3 regions of the Arthrobacter sp. 2MCAF15 genome follow, and region 1 is predicted to be linked to each of the others. Evidence: riboswitches for the same ligand, from Rfam matches in the RefSeq annotation. Region 1 holds a riboswitch; each other region holds the start of a gene.
The links. Region 1 has a riboswitch for cyclic di-AMP ahead of AB4089_RS14175 (M23 family metallopeptidase). Riboswitches for the same ligand answer to the same signal wherever they lie in the genome.

Region 1 (7,326 bases):
GCCATGGACGGCCGGTCCGGCGTCGTCCGCAGCCGCAGCCGTCATGCCCCGGGTGCTTCGGCGGCCGCGTAGTCCTTGGCGAGCCGGCGCGCTACGGCCATGGCGTCCTGCATGGACATGGAGTCCGTCGCCTGTCCGGAGCCGGAGGCCAGGCCCGCGGCGTAGCCGGCAATGAATGTGGTCAGCGGCGCGGCCGGGCGCACTATCGAGTGGGCGGCCACCCCTGCCAGGGAGAGGACCTCGTTCACGTCAATCTCAACGTCTTCCAGCTCCAAGGCCTGGAGCAGGGCACGGCACCAGTCTTCCAGCGTTTCATCCTGGCTTTTCACCGTTTGCCTCCATGGTCGAGTTCAGCTGGGGAGTTCCGTGCCGCGGCCCGGACCGAGGCCTGGAATCGTGTCCGATACCCCCAATGCGGACGCATCATCCCAGGTATCAACATCGTCCGTGGACCCCGGGGGAACGCGGACTTCCCGTACGTCCAGCCTAGCAAGAAGGGAGAAGGCCGACGCGTTTTCCAGGCCGCCCCGCTGCCGGGCCTCCGTAACACTTCGTTGTAGCGCGGCCGTGCCATAAAAACCCGCGAGCGGCTGCTTCCGGCCGTCCTGGGAGACGGCCATGACCCCGTCACCGCGGCCCGGTTCCGGCGCGGCCGCCAGGGAGGCCTCCAGCGATTCGGCCAGGACCCGGACGGCAGCGGAGGACCTTGGCATGTCACAGGCAAGGACCAGGGTAAACGGCGCCGGAGCAGCGTCCCCACGCCCGACGGAATGGCCCGAGGCCAGCGCGTCCAGGCCCGCGGCGATGGCAGCGGCCGGCCCGGCGAAGGGCGGCTCCTCCCGGCAGGTCAGGACGCCGTCGGGCAGGTTCCCCGGGTCCGGCCCGACGACGACGGCGCGCCCCGCCCCGCCCGCGGCGCCCAGTGACCGCTCGAGGAGGGTGGCGCCGTCGTACACCAGCCGGGATTTGGGCACGCCGCCCAGGCGGGAGGACCTCCCCCCGGCGAGAATGATGGCATCGAACTCCACCGGCTCAGCCTAGCGCGGCGCCGGCTACGGGCAGATCAGGCACGGCCCGCGCCAGCCCAGAGGTCAGGCGGCCGATTCCGGCAGCAGGAAGGGATCCCAGGCGGGCGTCGGCTTCTCGAGTTCCTTGATCTGCCAGATCGCGCCCTTCGGGGGGCCCGGAACAAACCCGATCTTCCAGCCCATCTCCGCCGGAGTGTGGTCGCTCTTGGCGTTGTTGCAGCGCAGGCAGGCCGCCACCAGGTTCTCCCAGGAATCGGCGCCACCCCGGGACTTGGGCTGGACGTGGTCGATCGTGTGCGCCGCCTTGCCGCAGTAGGCGCAGCGGTGGGCATCCCGGCGGAGCACCCCGCGGCGGCTCACCGCCGTCATGGTGTTGTACCTCGGACGGATGTAGCGGTTCAGCAGGATCACGGACGGGCGGCCCAGGATGTCCTGGGGGCCGACGACGGGGTCGTCCCCTTCCGCCACAACGCTGGCCTTTCCGGTCAGGACAAGGACGAGCGCCCGGCGGAAGGTGATTACCGCCAGTGGTTCATATCCAGCATTCAGAACGAGAGTGCGCATCCGCATACCTCTTCACGGCCGCACCCGCCAGCGGCACGAGGGCCGGCTGCCCTCTGCATGGTCGGGCTATGGATCGACAACACAAGAGTAAACACTCAGGTGCCGGATCACCGAATATTTTTTCACCGGCGCGGCCGTGCGCGCGCAAAGTTCATGGCGCGGTCACGCAAAAGACCCCCGCCAAAGGGCGGGGGTCTTTCGAAATGCTGGAGTGCTGTGGCTTAGCCGCCGACGCGGATGAAGACCGGGCCGGAGCCGACGTTCACGCTGTACAGCGCGGTGGTGCCGCCGTTCCAGCCGCCGTGGACTGCCATGCCGTTGCCGACGTAAACCGCGATGTGGGCCATGCCCACGCCGCCGTTCTGGTAGTAGGCGAGGTCGCCCGGGCGTGCCTCGGCGGCGCTCACGGTGCGGCCCAGGGACAGGTAACCTGCCGGCCAGCCGTGGTAGTGGATGCCGGCCGCGGCCAGGGCGTTGGTGGCGAGGGCGGTGCAGTCCTGCGAAACGCCGATCTGTGCGTAGGCAGCAGCGGCGATGGTCGCGCCAGCTCCGCTGCCGATGCCGGCCGGAGCCTGGGCAGCGACGCCGCCGCTGACGCCAAGCTCGGTGCCGCCGGCGCGGGAGGCCGTGGAGTCCTGGACCTGCACAACGGGCTTCGGGGCCTCAACGACGGGAGCCGGCGTGGTGGTCACGGCGGGCTTCTCGTAGGAGATCGCGATGCTGGAGGCAGCCGAAATGGTGGCCGGAGCGGCGGACTGGACTTCCAGGGCCGAAGCGGAGGTGGATTCGCGCTGAACGTTGGTCTCAGCAGCGTTGGCTGCGATTCCGCTGGTCAGAACCAGGCCGGAAGCTGCGGCGATGACCGCGGCCTGACGGCCCATGCCACCGGCGTTGTCGCCGACAGCCTTAGCAATAACAGCCAGCGAGTTGGTCTTGGTGACCTCGACTCGGTGCCGTGCAACGGTTGCACGAGTAGTCATTAAGTTCTCTCTTTCGTGATCCTTGGACCGCGCGCTTTCGGGCGCGGACTGAGGACGCTCCGGCATCTTGGGGGTACGCCGGATCGCCCCGAAATTGGGTTACTTAGCGAAGGGTGTACTGCGAAGACGCGCCAAAAGCGGAAACTGCATGCTGTCCGGACTCGGTAGAGATTGAGCCTGCGGAACGTGATCCCATCCGGGCGCCTGAAAGGGCGGCACGTGATGTGGATTCCAGCGAGCTCGAAGGAGCCTCGCCGGTGCGCATGCGCGCAGAATTGTGGCGTGAAGACACGAAAGTAGCCTCTCCCAATGCCTACGAGGTGAGCTGTCGGATTCGGATGGGAGTCACCCGGCCGCGCTGCTTCCTTGGAAGCTTTGCGACTTAACCCCTAGGCCTTCTTTCGAAGGCCAAAATTGGTTCCCCCGCCCCTGCCAGACGATGTAATGCGAACGGACCTTGAGCGGTGGCAGAGCTAGGCAATCCACTCAAGAGCGCCAACTTCGGAAAAGTTGGCGTGCTTCAAACCCTACAGCAGTCTTGACCCAATGTCACATTCAGATCACGGCGTGTCACAAGGATTCGATAGCGGTCCATCATCTTTTTAGAGCCATCCGAGCGGGTCAACGACGTCGCCGTTGACCATCACTTCAAAGTGGAGGTGGCAGCCCGTGGAGGCGCCCGTGGTCCCGCTCATGGCGATGACATCTCCGCGCGATACCTTCTGGCCGACCCTGACCGAGGCCGAGGACAGGTGGTTGTACGTGGTCTCCAGGCCGTTGCCGTGGTCAATGACGACCCGGTTTCCGCCGCCATAGGGATGCCATCCGCTGAACGTCACTGTGCCGCTGGCGGCCGCGTGGACGGCCGTACCGCACTGGGCGGCAAAGTCCTGGCCGCGGTGGAACTCGCCCGCACCGCCGGTAATGGGGCTGACACGGTAGCCGAACGGCGAGGCGGTGATCATCTGGTCCAGCGGCGCGCCGAGGGTGCCGGCCGATGCCGCGCGTGTGATGCTGCCCACAGACTGGGCGCTGAGCAGCTGCTTGAGCTTCCCGTCCGGATCACCCTTCGTGGTGACGGCCGTTCGGCTGAAATCGACTTTTGCGGCGGCGGCAGCCGTGACATCCGGCTGTACTGCAGCAGAGAGGGCGCCTGTTCCATCAGCATTGGAGGCCAGCACGGGACTCGTGGCGGGGACCGTCACAGTGAGGACCAGGCCCGTTGCGGCCAGTGCGATGCCGGCCTTCTGCCCGACCCCACTGGCCGCGGCAAATTCCGTTACCTGACGGAACGGGCTGCGCCGCCGCCGGCGTTCATCGCGGTGCGCGTCGCGGGGGCGTTCGGCCATATGCTCTACGGCGGGACGCGGCTCCGGAGCGGGACCGGTCGCGCGGCGACGGCCCCTGGCGGTCTGGGTGGTCAAGAACGGTTCCTCTCTGGATAGCCTGCGAAGTTAGCTGTCGGATTCGGGTCAGAGAGTTCAAAGACCCGGTCCGCCGTTGCAAGCAGCCAGACAGAGAGGCATCCCTGGGGATCCCTCGATGGACGTTGCTTGCCGCTGACGGACTTCACCCCAAGGCTGCTGAAGCAGCAGCCGAAAGTGGTTCCCCCGCCCCTGCCAGGAGGTGGTTCTGCGACTGATCCGCTGGCAGGGCTCGGCTTCGGATCAGGTAACGCTTTGGTATCGGCACTGGCCACTAACTATAGGGGATTAAGCCGTCCGGTAATAAATCCGTAACCCCAGATGTGCAGAACTCATGGGTCGTCCCATGACCGGCGCGTTGTGGCTGGTCAGGCGACTGTTACAAAGACGTGCGCCGCAACCTCGGGCGGCAACTCCAGGGCACCCTCGATATCGGGAACGCGGACCGAGATGTACTCCCCCACCCGCTCCAGCGACACCAGCGCACCAGGCCGAATTCCACCCTCGTCGAGCTGGGCCAGAAGCTCCGGCTCCACCTGGATCGGCTCCGCGAGCCGGTTGACCGTGACCCGCGAACCCGCACCGTAGCCGGCCATGGCCTCCAGCAGGTTCACGGCCCCATCGGCCGGGGCGCCGTTGGACACGCCGCCAAGATCGGCAAGACCGGGAATGGGGTTTCCGTAGGGCGAAACGGTGGGGTGGTCCAGCATCTCAAAAATTCGCCGCTCAACCCGCTCACTCATGACATGCTCCCAGCGGCACGCCTCCTCGTGGACATAGGCCCAGTCGAGTCCGATCACGTCGGCGAGCAGGCGTTCGGCGAGGCGGTGCTTGCGCATGACGCCGATGGCGCGTTTCCGTCCGGTTTCGGTCAGTTCAAGGTGCCGGTCGCCCGAAACAACCACCAGTCCGTCGCGTTCCATCCGGCCGATGGTCTGCGAGACAGTGGGGCCGGAGTGGCGGAGCCGTTCGGCAATGCGGGCGCGCAGAGCAACGATGTTTTCTTCTTCAAGTTCCAGAATGGTCCGAAGATACATCTCCGTAGTATCGATCAGATCAGTCATTCAGCTCAGCTCCTCGAGCGCAGTCCGTGCGTCATTCCCACCGTACCGCGTGCGGGCTGCATGCAGGATGCGCCTGGCAAGAACCGCCGTACGTTCGCATGCCAGCCTAGCCTATTTTGAATTACTCCGGATAATTTTCGTCCGGGCTGGCGCTGCCCCCGAGCGCCCGCGCGCCGGCAGTTCCCGGGCGTCTCAATGACCGGACTGTGACAGGGCCTTTTCCGCGTGGCCGGTACCCGTCAGGCAGAATGAAACAGGCAGAATAAACAGGGGGGCCGTTGTAGCCATCCCCTACCGGGCCACCTTCCAGCCACGCTACGAACCAGCCGAAAATTGGAGCCACTGTGAGCGACACCAGCATCGCGATCCCCGCCAACCTCCTGCCCAAGGACGGCCGGTTCGGCGCCGGTCCGTCCAAGGTCAGGCCGGAACAGATGGAGGCCCTCGCCGCGTCGGCGAAGCTGCTGGGGACCTCGCACCGCCAGGCACCCGTGAAGAACCTGGTCGGCTCGGTGCGCAGCGGCCTGAGCGAATTCTTCCGTGCGCCCGAGGGCTACGAAGTGATCCTGGGCGTGGGCGGATCCACTGCATTCTGGGACATCGCCAGCTTTGGGCTCGTGGAGGACAAGGCGCAGCACCTCTCCTTCGGCGAGTTCGGCTCGAAGTTTGCCTCGGCGACCAACAAGGCACCGTTCCTTGCCGAGTCCTCCATCATCAAGGCCGAACCCGGCACACGCCCCATAGCCCGGGCGGAGGCCGGCGTCGACGTTTACGCGTGGCCGCAGAACGAGACCTCAACCGGCGTGGCGGCCCCCGTCCGCCGCGTGGCAGGCGCCGATGAGGGGTCGCTGGTGCTGGTGGACGCGACCTCCGCCGCGGGCGGGCTGGACGTGGACGTGGCGGAGTCCGACGTGTACTACTTCGCGCCGCAAAAGAACTTCGCGTCCGACGGCGGCCTGTGGCTGGGCCTGTTCTCCCCGGCGGCGCTGGAGCGGGCGGCACGGATCAAGGCCGGCAACCGCTGGATTCCCGATTTCCTGGACCTCCAGACGGCGATCGATAACTCCCGGCTGAACCAGACCTACAACACGCCCGCCCTGGCCACCCTGGTGACCCTGGATGCCCAGGTGCAGTGGCTCAACGCCAACGGCGGCCTGGACTTCGCGGCCGGACGGACGGCCGATTCGGCCGGCCGCATCTACCGCTGGGCCGAGGCGTCCAGCTACGCCACGCCGTTCGTGGCCAAGGCCGAGGACCGTTCCAACGTGATCGCCACGATCGACTTCGACGAATCGATCGATGCCTCGGCGATCGCCAAGGTGCTCCGCGCCAACGGCGTCGTCGACACAGAGCCGTACCGCAAGCTGGGCCGCAACCAGCTGCGCATCGCCACTTTCGTGGCGATCGAGCCGGACGATGTCTCGGCACTGCTCGAGTGCATCGACTTCGTGGTGGCAGAACTCAAGAAGTAGCTTCAGCGTCCGACGGCGTCGCCGCGGCACCAGAACCTGGTGTCGTGTCGGCGCCGTTTCCGCTTTCGACGCGGAAGTACCGCAGCCCGCGCGCCCGGCGGTTGAAGTGGAGCCGCAAGTGCTGGGCCCGGATGATCCACACCAGCCCGATCAGGGCCGCGAGCAAGCCGGCGCCGGCGGCAACCCCCATGGACCAGCGGGGGCCGGCGGTGTTGGCCACCCAGCCGACCAGCGGCGCCCCGATGGGGGTTCCGCCCATGAAGATTGCCATGTAGAGGGCCATCACCCGGCCCCGCATGACGGGGTCCGTGGTGGTCTGGACGTACCCGTTGGCGCTGGTCATCATGGTGATTGCGAACAGCCCCACCGGCACCAGCGCCGCGCCGTACCAGAAATAGCTGGGGGCCAGCGCCGCGATACCAGAGGTCACGCCGAAGGCAGCGGCCGCCCCGAAGATGACCCGCAGCCGTGGCTTCCCCCGGCCGGCGGACATCAGCGCCCCCGCCACGGAGCCGATGGCCATGATCGAATTCATCAGGCCGAAGGCCCCGGCGTCGAGGCCGAATTCCGTGCCCACCATGGCCGCGATGTAGAGGGCGAAATTCAGCCCCAGGGTTCCCACGATGAAGATGGCCACGAGCACCACGATCAGGTCCGGACGGTGCCTGACATAGCGCAGCCCCTCCCGGATCCTGCCCTTGCCCGCCGGGGCGCGCGGCAGCCGGCGCAGCGAGGCCGCCGGGATGTTCGCCAGGCTCAGCAACAGGGCGACGAACGTGAGCGTGTTAATCAGG
Region 2 (7,326 bases), on a different contig from region 1:
GCCGCGGCGCCGCCTTGCGCCGAGCCAGGCATGCCGGGTGCGAAACCCTGGCCGCCCGCAGCCCCACCGGCCCCGCCCGCGGCGCCTGCCGTCCCGTTGGCCGCGGCCGAAGTTGAGGTCAGGGCATAGACCCCGGCACCTGCACCGACTGCCAGGACCGCTGCGGCACCGGCGACGACGAGCCCGCGCTTGAGCGTCCAGGGGCTTGCCGCCGGAGCGGTCTTGGTGCCCGCCCGCGGCGCACCCCAGCCTGTTGCACCCGTGGGCGCCGTATGTTCCTGCCGCGGCATACCCCACCCCGGCGCCGAAGCCGGAACTTGCGAGATCTGGGGCGCGCCCCAGCCGGGGGCGGTGTCCGCCGCCGGCTGCCCGCCGACGGGCCGGCCGCCGTCGTACTGGCCGGCCGCCTGCGGCGCGCCGTCGTAGTGCCCGCCAGCCTGCGGTGCGGCGCCAAGCTGTCCTGCGTCCGCGGGCGTGGTCACAGGTGCGGGCGTCGCAGCGTTGCCGGGGGTGGGTTCTGGGGCTGGTCCGGAACCGGCTCCGGGATGCTGACCGCTCATCGTGTTTCTCCTTTGTGGTGCGGATCGGTGTTCACCCCAGCGTGCTGAGCGATCCTGTGCCTGGGCTGTGCAGGCCGACAGCCGGGCCTGTGACCTTGGGCAGGGCAACGAACGGACATCTTCGGTGCTGCCGCAGCGGCCCGCTCGGTCCCCCGGAAAGGCTTCCAGCTCGCTAGGCTGGGATTCACAGGTGCCGCACAGGGTCCCCAAAGCCCCACCTAACCGGCAGATCGGAGAGTTGTCCCATGGCCACTTCGCACTCCATGACCAACAACCTTCCCCAGCTCACGCACCCGGACGGCTCACCCATCCGCGCCCTCGTGGTGGATGACGAGCCCAGCCTCTCCGAGCTCATGAGCATGGGGCTGCGGATGGCCGGCTGGTCAGTGGCCGTGGCGGAAGATGGACCCTCCGCGGTCCGTCTCGCAAAGGAGTTCCGCCCCGATGTACTGGTGCTGGACGTGATGCTGCCCGGGTTCGACGGCGTCGAGCTGCTGAGCAGGATCCGCGCGTTCGCGCCGGAGGTGCCGGCGCTGTTCCTCACGGCGAAGGACGCCGTCCAGGACCGTATCACCGGCCTGGCGGCCGGCGGCGATGACTACGTCACCAAGCCGTTCAGCATGGAAGAGGTCCTGCTGCGCCTGCACCGGCTGGTCCAGCGCTCCGGCGTGGCCGCCATGGACACCGCCGAGCTGGTGGTGGGCGACCTGGTGCTCAATGTCGACACCCGCGAAGTCACCCGGGCCGGGGAGGAACTGCACCTGACCGCCACGCAGTTCGAGCTGCTGCGCTACCTCATGGAAAACCCCAAAAGGGTCATCAGCAAAGCCCAGATCCTGGACCGGGTGTGGGATTACGACTTCGGCGGGCAGGCCAACATCGTGGAACTGTACATTTCCTACCTCCGCAAGAAGGTCGACGCCAACCACGCTCCCATGATCCACACGGTGCGCGGCGCCGGCTACGTCCTGAAACCGGCGGACTGATCCGTGCCCACCCTTTCCGGCATGACCCGCGTCCCCGGACGCGACTGGCGCAACCCGTCCACCTGGCATTTGCGCACCCGGCTGGTCCTGGTTGCCATGGCGCTGCTGGTCGCCATCTGCGGCGCCGTGGGACTGTTCAGCTACGCCTCCATGGACCTGTTCCTGACCCGGCAGCTCGATGACCAGCTCAGCAATGCTTCGCACCGGTCCAGCGAGTTCGGCCGGCCCCTGCCCGGCACCGCCGGCGGCCGCCCCGACCCTCTCGATGCCCGGGGCCAGGGCATCGGGACGCTCAACGCCCGCATACAGGACGGCGAGGTCAGCAACCCCGGGTTCCTGGCCGGAGACGCCACCCGCAAGAGCCTCTCCCCAGAGGACAACGCGGTCCTCCTGGCATTGACCCCCAACGGCGTGCCCGTGGATCGCAACCTCACGGTCGGCGCCTACCGGCTCACCGCCGTCCGCACACCTTATGGCGACGTGATTGTCACCGGGCTTCCGCTGGCCGAAAAGCAAAGCACCCTGGCCTCGCTGGTCTGGACCATGGTGGTGGTCTCCGCAGGCGGACTCGTGCTGATCGGCCTGGCCGGCACGGCCCTGATCCGGCGGACCATGAAGCCGCTGGAACAACTCTCCGAGGTCGCCACCAAGGTCTCCCGCCTGCCGCTGGACGCAGGTGAGGTGGCGCTCGGGGTGCGCGTCCCGGCGTCGGCCGCCCACCAGGGCACGGAGGTGGGCAGCGTGGGCTATGCGCTGAACCAGATGCTGGACAACGTCTCCAACGCCCTGGAGGCGCGGCAGGAGAGCGAGATGAAGGTGCGGCAGTTTGTCGCCGATGCCTCGCATGAACTCCGCACGCCGCTGACGGCTATCCGCGGCTACACCGAGCTGATGCGGATGACAGAGCACTTCACCGCCGACGGCGAGAGGTCCCTCGCCCGCGTGCAAAGCCAGTCCGAACGCATGACCACCCTGGTTGAGGACCTGCTTTTACTGGCGCGCCTGGACGAGGGACAGCCGCTGAAGGTCAGCGACGTCGACCTCACGCAGCTGGCCATTGAGACGGTGAGCGATGAGAAAGTCATGGCCCCGGACCGCGTCTGGCAGCTGGAACTTCCGGAGGAGCCCGTGGTGGTCCGCGGCGATGCGACCCAGCTTCACCAGGTCCTCGCCAACCTCCTGTCCAATGCGCGCAAGCACACGGACCCCGGGACCACGGTGGTCACGGGCGTGATGCGTTCGGCGGATGGAAGCGCCGTGGTTACCGTGACGGACAACGGCAGCGGCATCGCCCCGGAATTCATCGGCCGGGTCTTCGCCCGGTTCGCACGGGCCGACGCCGCGCGCACCAATCCCACCGCCAGCCCCGCCAACACACCGGTCGCTGCGACGGCGGGGGCCAGGTCCGGGCCCGCCGTCCGCCCGGCTTCCGGGGCCGTTTCCGGTACTCCTTCCGGCAGCCGTGGCAGTGCCGGGGCAGCTGCTCACGCCCCGACCTCGGAGGGCACGAGCGGTCTGGGCTTGTCCATTGTCCAGTCGATTGTGGAGGCCCACGGGGGCACCGTTGAAGTCACCTCCCGGCCCGGCCGCACGGAGTTTGCGGTGCGGCTGCCCGCGGCGCCGCCGTCGTTGTAGGCCCAGCAGGATTCACCGCCGACCCGCGCAATGTTCCTGCGCAAGCCGACACCCCGCCCGCTGTGACTCCTGTTACCAAAATGTGACTTAAGCGCCGAGGTCCTGTAGCGTCGTTGTGGTGCGGCCTCCATTGGTGCCGCATATCCGGACGGACGCCAAACTCTGCCGCTTCCCGGATTCCGCTGGACCAGGCAGAGGCGGGGGACCCAGAGTTCCCGGGCATTCTGCATTCATGCGCCCTCGGGGTGAAGCCGACACGTGATTTTCCGTGCGGCCGGATGACCTCATCCGAACCCGACAGCTAACTCCGCCGGCGTTGAGAGGCCCATCATGACTGAACTCCAGGTACAAACGCGCCCTGACGGCGATTCCCATTTCCGCTCCACCAAGTCGCGCCACCGCGCCGAACCAGCCACGCAGGCATCCGCCCTGTCCAAGCTGACTACCGGACTCGGCATCACTGCACGCCGCGCCGCCGTCGTAACCGCCGCTTGCGCCCTGCTGGTGGGAGGCGGCGCCGCCAGCCAGGCGGCGGAGCCGGGCACTCACACGAATGCTGCGGGCAGCCAAACGGCCACGAGCGCCGATCCGCTGGCCAAGCTCAACTTCGAACGAGTCCAGATCGCCGCTCCGGCGGAAAAAAACGTGGCACCCACGCTCTCGGAAGTCAAGGCCGCCGAGCCCCCGGCCGCCCCGGTTGCTGCTGCGCCCGCACCGGCCCCGGCTCCCGCGGCCGCTCCCGCACCGGCACCGGCTCCCGCAGCCGCTCCTGCACCGGCCCCCGCTCCCGCATCGGCACCGGCACCGGCAGCTGTTCCCGCCCCCGCACCGGTTGCTGTCGACGACCCCGCCGGAGCCCAGGCGTACGCCGCGTCCCAGCTGGGCAGCTATGGCTGGGCCCCTGGTGAGATGCAGTGCCTGCAGAAGCTCTGGACCAAGGAATCGGACTGGAAGACCACCGCCACCAACGCCAGCAGCGGCGCCTACGGAGTGGTTCAGTCCCTGCCCGCCTCGAAGATGGCGAGCGCCGGTGCCGACTACATGACCAACTACCGGACCCAGATCAATTGGGGCCTGAACTACGTCAAGGAACGCTACGGCTCCCCCTGCGGCGCGCTGAACTTCCACTACGCACACAACTGGTACTAAACCGGCACTAGCCGGACCGCCCGGCGAGGGTGGTTGAGGCCCCGGATCCACGTGGATCCGGGGCCTCCTGTGCGTCCGCGGCCGGTACGATTTTGGCCGGCCGGCCTGGCGCCGGACTTCCACAGCCCCCGCACAGCTTGGCCCTAAAGCCCTCATATGGGCCGGCGCGAAAGTTGAGCCATGACATTCACAGACCAGGCCACAGGAACCCTGTCCCGTTCCACGGCGACGCCGGCCGGTCCGGCGGCCCCGCCCTCCCCGTCCGGACTTGAGCCGTCGGGGCCTGCATCGTCCGGGCCCGCATCGTCGGGCCTGACCGTGGCCGATGCGCCGGCCCCGGGACCGTTCGCCGGAGCGCTTACCGGCCCCGGCGGCCGGCGCGCACCCATTGACACACGCGGCAGCACACCGTTGCTGGACGTCACGATTCCGGTCTTCAACGAGGAGCGGGACCTTGAAGCGTGCCTGCGCCGGCTCCACGCGTACCTTATCGGCGCCTTCCCGCACTCTTTCCGGATCACTGTGGCGGACAACGCCAGCACCGACGGAACCCTCAAGACCGCGGAGCGCGTGGCCCGCGAGTTGCGCGAAGTGATGGTGGTCCACATGGCTGAAAAGGGCCGGGGAAACGCGCTTCGCAAAGTTTGGCTCTCCTCGCCGTCGCCGGTCCTGGCCTACATGGACGTGGACCTTTCCACGGACCTGGCGGCCCTCGGCCCCCTGCTCGCCCCGCTCATTTCGGGGCACTCCGATCTGGCGATCGGCACCCGGCTGACCCGCAACTCACGCGTGGTCCGCGGACCCAAGCGGGAGTTCATCTCGCGCAGCTACAACTTCCTGCTGCAGTCCCTCATGGGGGCCCACTTCAGCGACGCCCAGTGCGGGTTCAAGGCGATCCGGGCGGACGTGGCCCGGCAACTGCTCCCCCACACCCTGGACAACGCCTGGTTCTTCGACACCGAGCTGCTGGTGCTGGCAGAAAAGTGCGGCCTGCGCGTCCACGAAGTCCCGGTGGACTGGACCGACGACCCCGATTCCAGCGTGGACATCGTCCAGACCGCCCTCGCGGACCTGCGCGGCATGGCACGGTTGAGCCGGGACCTGGTTTCGGGCCGGATCCCGGTTCCCGAACTGCGCGCCGCACTGGCCCGCGGACCGCTGCCGGCGTCCTCGCGGTTCCAGGAACAAAGCCCCGGCGGAAGCCTCTTCGGGCAGCTGGTCCGCTTCGGCAGCATCGGGGTGGCCTCCACCCTGGCGTACCTGGCAATCTTCCTGCTCTGCCGACAATTCATGGACCCGCAGCTGGCAAACTTCCTCGCGCTGCTCACCACCGCCGTGGCCAACACCGCGGCCAACCGGCGCTTCACGTTCGGCATCCAGGGCGGCAGTCAGGCCGCCCGCCATCACTTCGAGGGGCTGCTGGTCTTCGGGATCGGGTTGGCCCTGACCTCGGGCGCCCTCGCCCTGGTTCACGCCACGTCAGGAGCCACACCGGACCGCTGGCTCGAACTGCTTACGGTCACCGCCGCCAATCTGGCCGCCACTGCCGTGAAATTCCTGCTCTTCCGGCTGGTGGTCTTCCACCCCCGGCGGACTAACACCGTCCCGGCGCCGGACGCCGCCATCACCGTTGCGGAGCCCATCGTCCCCGGCACCGCTCCGGTGCCCGCCGCCCCCGAGGCTTCCCTCCCCCATACAGAACCCGCACAGAAAAGGCCAAGTAAATGACGGCAACCATCAGCCCCACCGCCGGCTCCCGTGCCGGTTCACCGGCCGGCAGCCCGCCCCTGGACCCGGAAACGACCGTCCCGGCATCCGAGGACGCCGGCGCGCCACCCAACCCGCCCGCACCCCTTAGCAGCCGGGACCGCCTGTTGTTCGGCCGGCAGCCCCGCTGGGTCCGGCCCTCGGCGGCGCTGCTGCTGGTGGTCACCGCGGCCTTGTACCTGTGGAACCTGGAAGCCACCGGCTACGCCAACTCCTTTTACGCCGCAGCAATCCAGGCCGGGACCAAGGACTGGACCGCGCTGCTCTTCGGCTCCCTCGACCCCGGCAATGCCATCACGGTAGACAAACCGCCAGCGGCTCTCTGGATCCCGGCCCTGGCGGGACGGATCTTCGGGTTCTCGGCACTGAGCATGCTCATTCCCCAGGCACTCATGGGCGTGGCCGCCGTCGGCCTTCTGTACCTGACCGTCAAGCGGGTGTCCGGACCGGCCGCGGGCCTGCTCGCCGGCGGCGCCCTGGCGCTGACCCCGGTGGCGGCCCTGATGTTCCGGTTCAACAACCCGGACGCCATGCTGACCATGTGCCTGGTGCTGGCCGCCTACCTCACCACGCGCGCCATCGAGAAGCCCGGCTGGAAGTGGCTTGCCGCGGCTGGCGCGGTGATCGGCCTGGCCTTCCTGTCCAAGATGCTGCAGGGCTTCCTGATCGTTCCCGGGCTGGCCTTGGCCTACCTGTGGGCGGCGCCCACTACACTCGGCCGCCGGCTCCTGCACCTGCTGGGCGCCGGCGCAGGCATTGTGGTGGTGGCCGGAAGCTACATTGCCCTGTTCCAATTGACCCCGACCTCGATCCGCCCCTACATGGCAGGCTCGGAGACCAACAGCTTCCTGGAACTCACGTTCGGCTACAACGGCCTGGGCCGGATCACCGGTTCCGGCGGGGGAATGCCCGGAGGCAATGCCGGCGGCCCGGGGGGCAACGGCAACGTGGGCTTCGGCGGCACGGCCGGGATCACCCGCATGTTTGGGACCAGTTTTGGCGGCGAGGTGTCCTGGCTGCTGCCGGCAGCCCTGATCCTGCTGGTCGCCGGCCTCTGGTTCACGCGGCGTGAGGCCCGGACCTCAAAGACCCGGGCGGCGCTCCTGCTGTGGGGCGGTTGGCTGGTAATCACCGCCGGAATCTTCAGCTTCATGAGCGGCACCGTGCATCCGTACTACGCCGTGGCCCTGGCCCCCGCGATTGCGGCCCTGGCGGGCATCGGCTCCCTC
Region 3 (7,326 bases), on a different contig from region 1:
AGGTGATGATCGGGGACTGGGAACTGGACCCGACGCAGCGCTCCGTCCGGTCCGTCTACGGGCACACGGTGCCGCTGACCGCGAAGGAATGCCAGCTGCTGGCAGCCCTGGCAGCGGAACCCGGCCGCGTGTTCACCCGGGACGAGCTCCTCGCGGCGTACTTCCACGCCTCGGACCAGCCCGGCGTGATCGATACCTATGTTCATCACCTGCGCCGGAAGATTTGCAAGGCCGTCATCCGTACGGTTCACGGCGTCGGTTACCAGATTGGCGACGCTCATGAATAACGGCGGGATCTCCGGCGGAAACCCGGACCACTCGATACTGCGCAAGGCCTCGCTCAAGGTCGCGCTGCGGATCAGCGCCGCGTGCGCAGTCATGGTCCTCGGGCTCTTCGCCGCCACTGCGCTCTACCTCATGAATCAGCTGGCCCATCCTGAAGTGCCCGGCTCGGCAGCGGCCGGGACGGCCTACGCGTACCTGGATTCCAAGGATGTCCTCGAAGCCATGGTCATCGCCGGTGTGGCGGGAATCCTGCTGGCCGGCATTCTCGGGTGGCTCAGCGCGCGCAGCGCCATCCGCCCCCTCGGTGATGCCCTGGCCCGGCAACGGCGCTTCGTCCAGGACGCGAGCCACGAATTGCGAACGCCCTTGACCATCCTGGATACCAGGATCCAACTCGCCCAGCGAAACACGGTGCCCGGCTCCAGGCAAAGCCAGGACCTGGCCCGGATCCGGGAGGACGCTGCGACGCTGACCGGGATTGTCAACGAACTGCTGCTCGCCGCGACGGCGGACGCCCCGGACCGCTCCGCACCCCCTGCCGATCTCGCCGACGCCGCCGCAGGCGTCGCAGGGAGCCTCCAATTGGTGGCAGACCAGCGTGAGGTCCGCATGGATTTCTCCGCCGACGCCCGGCCGTTGGCCCGCATCGAGAAGAATGCGCTGCGCCGTGCCGTGCTGGCCCTGGCGGACAACGCCCTCGCGCACACTCCTCCGGGCGGCCGTGTGACCATCAGGACCTCGATCGAGCAGAACAGCGCGGTGATTACCGTCGCGGATACAGGAACCGGGATTACCGGCGTGGATCAGGCCCGGATCTTTGACCGCTTCGTCCGGACCGCCAGCACCGGCGGCTCACACGGACAGCGGAGCTTTGGCATCGGCCTGGCTTTGGTCCGCGAGATCGCCGTCGCCGCTGGCGGCGCCGTCGAGGTGGCTGCGACTGGAGCCGAGGGAACGGTCATGAAGATGACGCTTCCGCTGGCCGGAAGCGTCACTGCCTGAAGCGGCAATGCCTGAAGTGGTGTGCCCCTGGACACACGGCAATGCTGGCAGATAGGACGGCAGACACAGAAAAGACCGGCGATCGATTGCCCCCAAAGGAAATCGATCGCCGGTCTTTCCGGGTTGCCTGGCCCCGGCAGGGCTGCCTGGCCCCTACTGGAATAGGAGCGCTGGATTAGGCGCGGACGAAGGTCACGCCACCGGTCGCGGTGAGCCAGGACAGCGGGTGGACCATGGTCTGGTTCTTACCGTTCATGCCGCCGCTGATCACCTGGCCGTTGCCGGCGTAGATGCCAACGTGGCCGGACTGGACCACCATGTCGCCAGGCTGCGGGGTGCCCACAACGGTTCCGAGGCCAAGGAATGCCCGGGGACCGATGTCGCCAACGGGCTTGCCTGCGGCGCCAAGGGCCTTTTCGACCATGGCGGTGCAGTCCTGGGTGATACCCAGCTGGCTGTAGGCGGCAGAAAGCATGATGGCGTTGCGTCCGCCGGCGGGCGCCGCAGCCGGCGCGGCGGCGGGGGCCGACTGCACCTGCACTGTTGCCTTAGGTGCTGCTGCGGGCGCTGCCGCCGGGGCAGCTGCGGGAGCCGGTGCCGCGGCAACAGGCTGTTCGATGACCGGCGCGGCGACGGAAGCCACCGCGGGGCGGTCGAAGCTGATCTTGACGCTGGAATCGGCGTTGACGGGGGCGCTGACCTGTCCCGCTACGTCCACCTTGGAGGCCGGAGCGGAGTCCCGCTGCACGGGGGTCGAGGCGGCGTTGGCGGCCATCGAGCCCGTCAGCACCAGCCCGGAGGCGGCGGCGAGAATGGCGCTATGGCGCGCAAAAGTACTGATTGAAGACATGGATGTAGCCTCTCCCAATGCCTGCGAGGTGAGCTGTCGGATTCGGATGGGAGTCACCCGGCCGCACTCCCGGGCCCGTCATGGCGGGCGCTGTGCGGCTTCACCCCAAGACCTGCATGTCAGCAGGCCAAAAGTGGTTTCCCCGTCTCTGCCGGCGTCGATGCGAGTTACCCCCGGGGCCGCGGCAGAGTTAGGCAATCGGCTGGGGAGCGCCTGTATCGGAGAAACAGGCACCTAACCACCGTAACGCGAACCGCACGCCAATGTCACATTCAGGTAACGGAGGCCACAGTGCCGTCCGTCGGTTGCCCATGGGGCGGGGCCGCATCCGAACGTAGGATGATGCCATCAGCACCACCTCGAAGCGGAGGCCCGAAATGAACAGCCTGTGTGTCGCCATCTGCCAGTTGAGCAGCCAGCCCAAGGAGGATTTCGACGTCAATACCGAGCTGCTGATCTTGGACGGCCGGGACGTCCATGTGGCCACCTGGGATGCGGAACCTCGTGACAGGGGCTTCGACGAGCACGTGCTCAATGACCGGGTGGACTCGCTAGGCTACATGGTTGTCAACGACTGGGCCTTCCTGGAGGGAAAGGCCTACGCCGTGGTGGAACGGCGGTCAACGACCTCCTGATTGCCAACACCCAGGCCACTGCAGGGTCAACGGGACTAATCTCTTTCCATGACGAAGGACCCGGTGGCCACGGACGCCACCATCCAGGCCGAGCCTGCTGCCCCGGTGGGCCCCGGGCAGGTCCGGCGGGGCGAGCCGTGACGTTCCTGTCCCTGGCGCTGATCGCCGTCGTCGCACTGGCCGGCCCGCTTCTGGCGCTGCCGGTGCGCTGGCGGTTGCCCGTGGTGCTGGGAGAGCTGCTGGCCGGCATCGTGATCGGGCGCTCGGGCCTGGCCCTGGTTGATCCGGCGGACCCGACGTTCAGCCTGCTGGCCAATATCGGGTTTGCGCTAATGATGTTTGTGGCCGGAACCCATGTTCCCGTGCGGGATCCGCAGATCCGCTCCGCCCTCGGCAGTGGTTCCCGCCGCGCCGCTGCGTGCGCGGCGGCAGCGGTGGCGGTCGGAACCGGCATAGGCCTGCTCTTTGGGACTGGACATGCTCCCCTCTACGCAGTGCTTCTGGCATCCTCCTCAGCCGCGCTGGTCCTGCCGATCATCGATTCCCTCCGCCTCGGCGGACCCCACGTCATCTCCATGACTGCGCAAGTGGCCATCGCGGACGTAGCCTGCATAGTGGCGCTGCCGCTCATGGTGGACCCGCCGCACGCGCTCCGGGCGGCGCTGGGCGTGCTCACGGTGACCGGCTGCGCGGTGGTTCTCTTTGTCGTACTGCGCTGGCTCGATCGCAGGGGAATCAACGGGCGCATGCACCGACTTTCCGAAAGCCGCAAGTTTGCCCTCGAGCTGCGGATCCAGCTGGTGGTTCTCTTCGCCCTGGCCGCGGTCGCGACGTGGAGCAACGTGTCCGTGATGTTGGCAGGCTTTTCCCTCGGCCTGGCGGTGGCCGCCGTCGGGGAACCGAGGCGGCTGGCCCGGCAACTGTTCGCCCTCAGCGACGGCTTCCTGGGTCCGGTGTTCTTCGTCTGGCTGGGCGCATCACTGACCCTTAAGGACCTGGCCGGACATCCGGACATGATCGCCCTCGGTGTGGCGCTGGGCGTCGGCGCCCTGTTGACGCACGCCGCCCTGGTGGTACTGGGGCTCCCGTTGCCCCTCGGAGTGCTGTCGGCGGCCCAACTCGGCATACCTGCCGCGGCGGCGAGCATCGGGACGCAACTCCAGGTCCTGCTCCCGGGCGAGGCCGCGGCCCTGCTGGTGGGCGCGCTGGTCACCATAGCCGCGAGCGCCGTCGCCGGATCACGGGCCGCCAGGGGTTTCTCGCTGCCCGCAAAGGCCGGCGGCAGGTCCGGCGATACCGGCAGCGCCGTAGGACCAAGCGGACCGAGCGGACCGAGCGGACCGGGAGGGCCGAAAGACTGAACAAGGCGACGGGCTGGGGCGCCTGCCAGACGGCACCCTCCGGCCGTGCCGGACGGAGGGTTCTGGGGGTCACCCCACGGCTGTGAATTGCAGCTCGGGTCGCCTCTTGGCCATCTCGGCGCGGACGCGGAACACCGCTTCCCGGACCGCACCGTCGTCTGCGTCGGCGTCGGCGTCGAACTTCCCGGAAGGCTCGCCGAGCACCGCGGTGGCGTGACGGATGAACCGGTCCCAGTCCCCCGCCCCGGAGCGCAGCGCCAGCAACGGCGAGAGCAGCGCGGCCCGGCGCAGCCAGGCATCGGGCTCGCGCACCCACCGGTCCAGCACGCTGTCGGCCCGCACCCTGGCCAGGACGTCGAGCCCGTCCACCAGGGGCCCGACGACGTCGACGGCGAGCGGATCCACGAGGTCCCGCAGCCGCGCCTCCCGGATGAAGCCCTCCAGCCGGGTGAGGTCGGTATTGGTCAGCAGCTTCACATTGGCCTGCAGCAGCACCACGGCGGCCAGGCGGCGCTCGAAAACCGGCGCCGTCGACAGCTGCGCGCCCCACAGCTCGGAGCTCAGCGCAGCGATCTCATCGCGGGACAGCCCGGGATAGCGGCGGCCGGCATCCCGAACGGTCCCGCGCACGGCACCCACGGAAGCACCGTAGTACCGGAGTCCCCGGCCTCCCGGCTCCTGTTCCAGCCGGGACTGCAGCTCGTCGGCACGGCGCCAGGAGCCCTCCCGCTGCAGTGCGAGGTCAATGAATTCGCCAGCATCACTCACGTGTCCATTCTTTCCCCTAGCGGCTCGGGGTGGAAACGCGGGGCATCTTCGCCTTGATCGGCCGGCCGAGCTTATCTGCCTAGACTGATATGGCAAGTCTCCGATCGAAAGCGGTTCACGCAACCATGCACACCAAACTGACACTCGCCGCCGCACTTTCCGCCATGACGCTGGCGGTGGCAGCGTGCGCAGGCCCCGGGCCGTCTACTGCACCCTCTACCGCACCGCCGTCTGAGTCTCCCGCGACATCCGCGGCGCCGGCCCCGGATTTTGCGTTGGACATCGCGGGGGCGCCGGGTCGGATCGCCCAGGCCGGTCTCGCGGTGCTGACGGCGGAGGGCAACGTGGACCACTATCACGCGCATCTGGACGTGCTGAAAGACGGCAAGCCTGTCGCGGTGCCGGCCAATATCGGCATAACGGCGGGACCCGACCACAGGGCCAACGGCATCTCGGCGCTGCACACCCACGACACCACAGGCGTGGTGCACATCGAATCCCCCACCGCGGGCCAGGTCTTCAGCCTCGGGCAGCTCCTGACGGAATGGGGTGTCCTCGGTGGCAGCGGCGCCCCGGGCACCGGAACGGGTCCGCTGGACGGCTGGACCCTCTACGTGAACGGCGAGAAGTACAACGCCGGGATCCGGGACCTGCCTCTGAGGGCGCACGACGAGATCGTCCTGTCCTACGGCACCGCGCCGGCGAAGATCCAGGCCTCCTACGATTTCCCGCCTGGAGAGTGAAGCGAGCAAGGGCGGCCGCAGGCTGCACGCCCGCCGCGCCGTAGCTATGCACAATTGTGCAGCAGTCTGACCATTTAGCCCCACAGGCAGCACTCCCGCCCTAAAAGCCTGCACGAACGTGCAATGTAGCGATATCTGCGGAACGCCCTTCCTAGCATGAAGTGATAGAAGTGAGCCGGATCACTGCGGGGGCTGATCCCCTACCTCGCTTCCCATCACACAGACCGTCACTGATGACGCGTCCAACCGAAGAGGTACTCCGTGTCCTACCCCAGAACGCCCGCAGCACTCGCCGCGCTGGCAACCACAACCCTGGCACTGGTTTCCGCAGCCCTGATGGGCATGCCGGCAGCCCAGGCCGCTACCAGCGACGTTTCGCCACCGGGCGCCAACGACTGGACCTGCAAGCCCTCGGCAGCCCACCCCTACCCGGTAATCCTGGTACCGGGGACCTTTGAGAGCATGGCAAAAAACTGGGCCACGATTTCGCCGGCGCTCAAGAACCAGGGCTACTGCGTTTACGCTCTGAACTACGGCGCCACCAACGGCATCGACGCCACCGGGCCGGTCGCAGACTCGGCCCGGCAGCTCGCCCCGTTCGTCGATAAGGTGCTGGCCTCGACGGGTGCGGCCAAGGTTGATCTCGTGGGCCACAGCCAGGGCGGCATGATGCCGCGCTACTACCTTGGATTCCTTGCCGGCGCTGGCAAGGTGAACCACCTCGTGGGCATCGCGCCGTCCAACCACGGCACCCGCGGGCTGATCACCCCCGCGCCGGGCGACGTTCCGCCGGCGACTTCAGTGGGAGGGTCCAATTGCCAGGCCTGCGCCGACCAGCAGGCAGGTTCACCATTCCTCACCAAGCTCAACTCCATTGGCGACACGGTTCCCGGTCCCGCGTATACGGTAATCTCCACGACGCACGACGAGGTGGTGACCCCGTACTCCAGCCAATTCCTCACCGGCCCTGCCGGGCGGGTTACCAACATCACGATCCAGGATAAGTGCCCGGCCGACGTAATTGACCATGACCAGGCCCCCAACGACCCGGTCACCCAGCGCCTCGTCTCCGACGCACTTGGGCAGCCGGCCGGCCACCCGGGCAACCCGGCATATCAGCCCAGCTGTCTGTAGCGGCGGTTTGTAGCGGCGGGGGCCGGGGGCGCCGGCAGCATGCAGAAGGCGGCCGGGCGTCCCCGTGCCGTGAGGTGGTTGGGAGGTTTGCGGACCTAGGTAACGTTCCGGTAACGTAAGCGACTGGCCGTGAAGGCCCGGCCCGAATGCAGGGCCCCCGGACGCCCGTATGCCGGCCCCGGTTGCGCCGTTCGGCGTCTGCTCGCCCATGCCCTTGAGGCACGGGCCGGATGAAGCTTCCAGCACTCGCCGACGCCCTGGCTGCGACGGTTGTGTGTGCCAGTCACCAAGCCCGGAGGGGTCCGTTGTTTAAGCAAACACCGTTCAAAAAAGCACAGCCCAAGAACCAGCAGCTCAACAAGGTCGCCATTGCGCTGACCTTGGGTGCGCTGTCCCTGACCGGGTGCAGCGCCGCGCCCACGGCCGGAGCCGCAGCCGCTTCCCCGGCTACCGAGCCTTCGGGCCACGCCGCCGCTTCCACGTCCTCGGCGGCCACCAGCCCCCAGGTGGCGGCGACGCGGTCTGCCGCCAAACCCGTCAGCAGCGCC

Region 2: another riboswitch for cyclic di-AMP. It lies ahead of AB4089_RS19610 (hypothetical protein); the one in region 1 lies ahead of AB4089_RS14175 (M23 family metallopeptidase).
Region 3: another riboswitch for cyclic di-AMP. It lies ahead of AB4089_RS08445 (hypothetical protein); the one in region 1 lies ahead of AB4089_RS14175 (M23 family metallopeptidase).

The regions. Positions count from the first base shown of each region.
Region 1 is NZ_JBFRGZ010000012.1:20,976-28,301, reverse strand. It holds gene AB4089_RS14200 (molybdopterin molybdotransferase MoeA) at 1-45, opposite strand, end outside; gene AB4089_RS14195 (DUF6457 domain-containing protein) at 42-329, opposite strand; gene mobA (molybdenum cofactor guanylyltransferase) at 351-1,028, opposite strand; gene AB4089_RS14185 (HNH endonuclease) at 1,092-1,592, opposite strand; gene AB4089_RS14180 (NlpC/P60 family protein) at 1,814-2,572, opposite strand; cyclic di-AMP (ydaO/yuaA leader) riboswitch at 2,869-3,038, opposite strand; gene AB4089_RS14175 (M23 family metallopeptidase) at 3,175-3,996, opposite strand; cyclic di-AMP (ydaO/yuaA leader) riboswitch at 4,001-4,214, opposite strand; gene AB4089_RS14170 (metal-dependent transcriptional regulator) at 4,365-5,060, opposite strand; gene serC (phosphoserine transaminase) at 5,405-6,532, shown strand; gene AB4089_RS14160 (MFS transporter) at 6,522-7,326, opposite strand, start outside.
Region 2 is NZ_JBFRGZ010000021.1:26,700-34,025, reverse strand. It holds gene AB4089_RS19625 (hypothetical protein) at 1-560, opposite strand, end outside; gene AB4089_RS19620 (response regulator transcription factor) at 806-1,546, shown strand; gene AB4089_RS19615 (HAMP domain-containing sensor histidine kinase) at 1,568-3,181, shown strand; cyclic di-AMP (ydaO/yuaA leader) riboswitch at 3,352-3,509, shown strand; gene AB4089_RS19610 (hypothetical protein) at 3,512-4,330, shown strand; gene AB4089_RS19605 (glycosyltransferase) at 4,511-6,058, shown strand; gene AB4089_RS19600 (glycosyltransferase family 39 protein) at 6,055-7,326, shown strand, end outside.
Region 3 is NZ_JBFRGZ010000005.1:168,711-176,036, reverse strand. It holds gene AB4089_RS08455 (response regulator transcription factor) at 1-287, shown strand, start outside; gene AB4089_RS08450 (sensor histidine kinase) at 280-1,287, shown strand; gene AB4089_RS08445 (hypothetical protein) at 1,463-2,137, opposite strand; cyclic di-AMP (ydaO/yuaA leader) riboswitch at 2,142-2,341, opposite strand; gene AB4089_RS08440 (hypothetical protein) at 2,515-2,772, shown strand; gene AB4089_RS08435 (cation:proton antiporter) at 2,910-4,133, shown strand; gene AB4089_RS08430 (DNA alkylation repair protein) at 4,203-4,901, opposite strand; gene AB4089_RS08425 (DUF4430 domain-containing protein) at 5,027-5,644, shown strand; gene AB4089_RS08420 (esterase/lipase family protein) at 5,981-6,778, shown strand; gene AB4089_RS08415 (glycoside hydrolase family 16 protein) at 7,084-7,326, shown strand, end outside.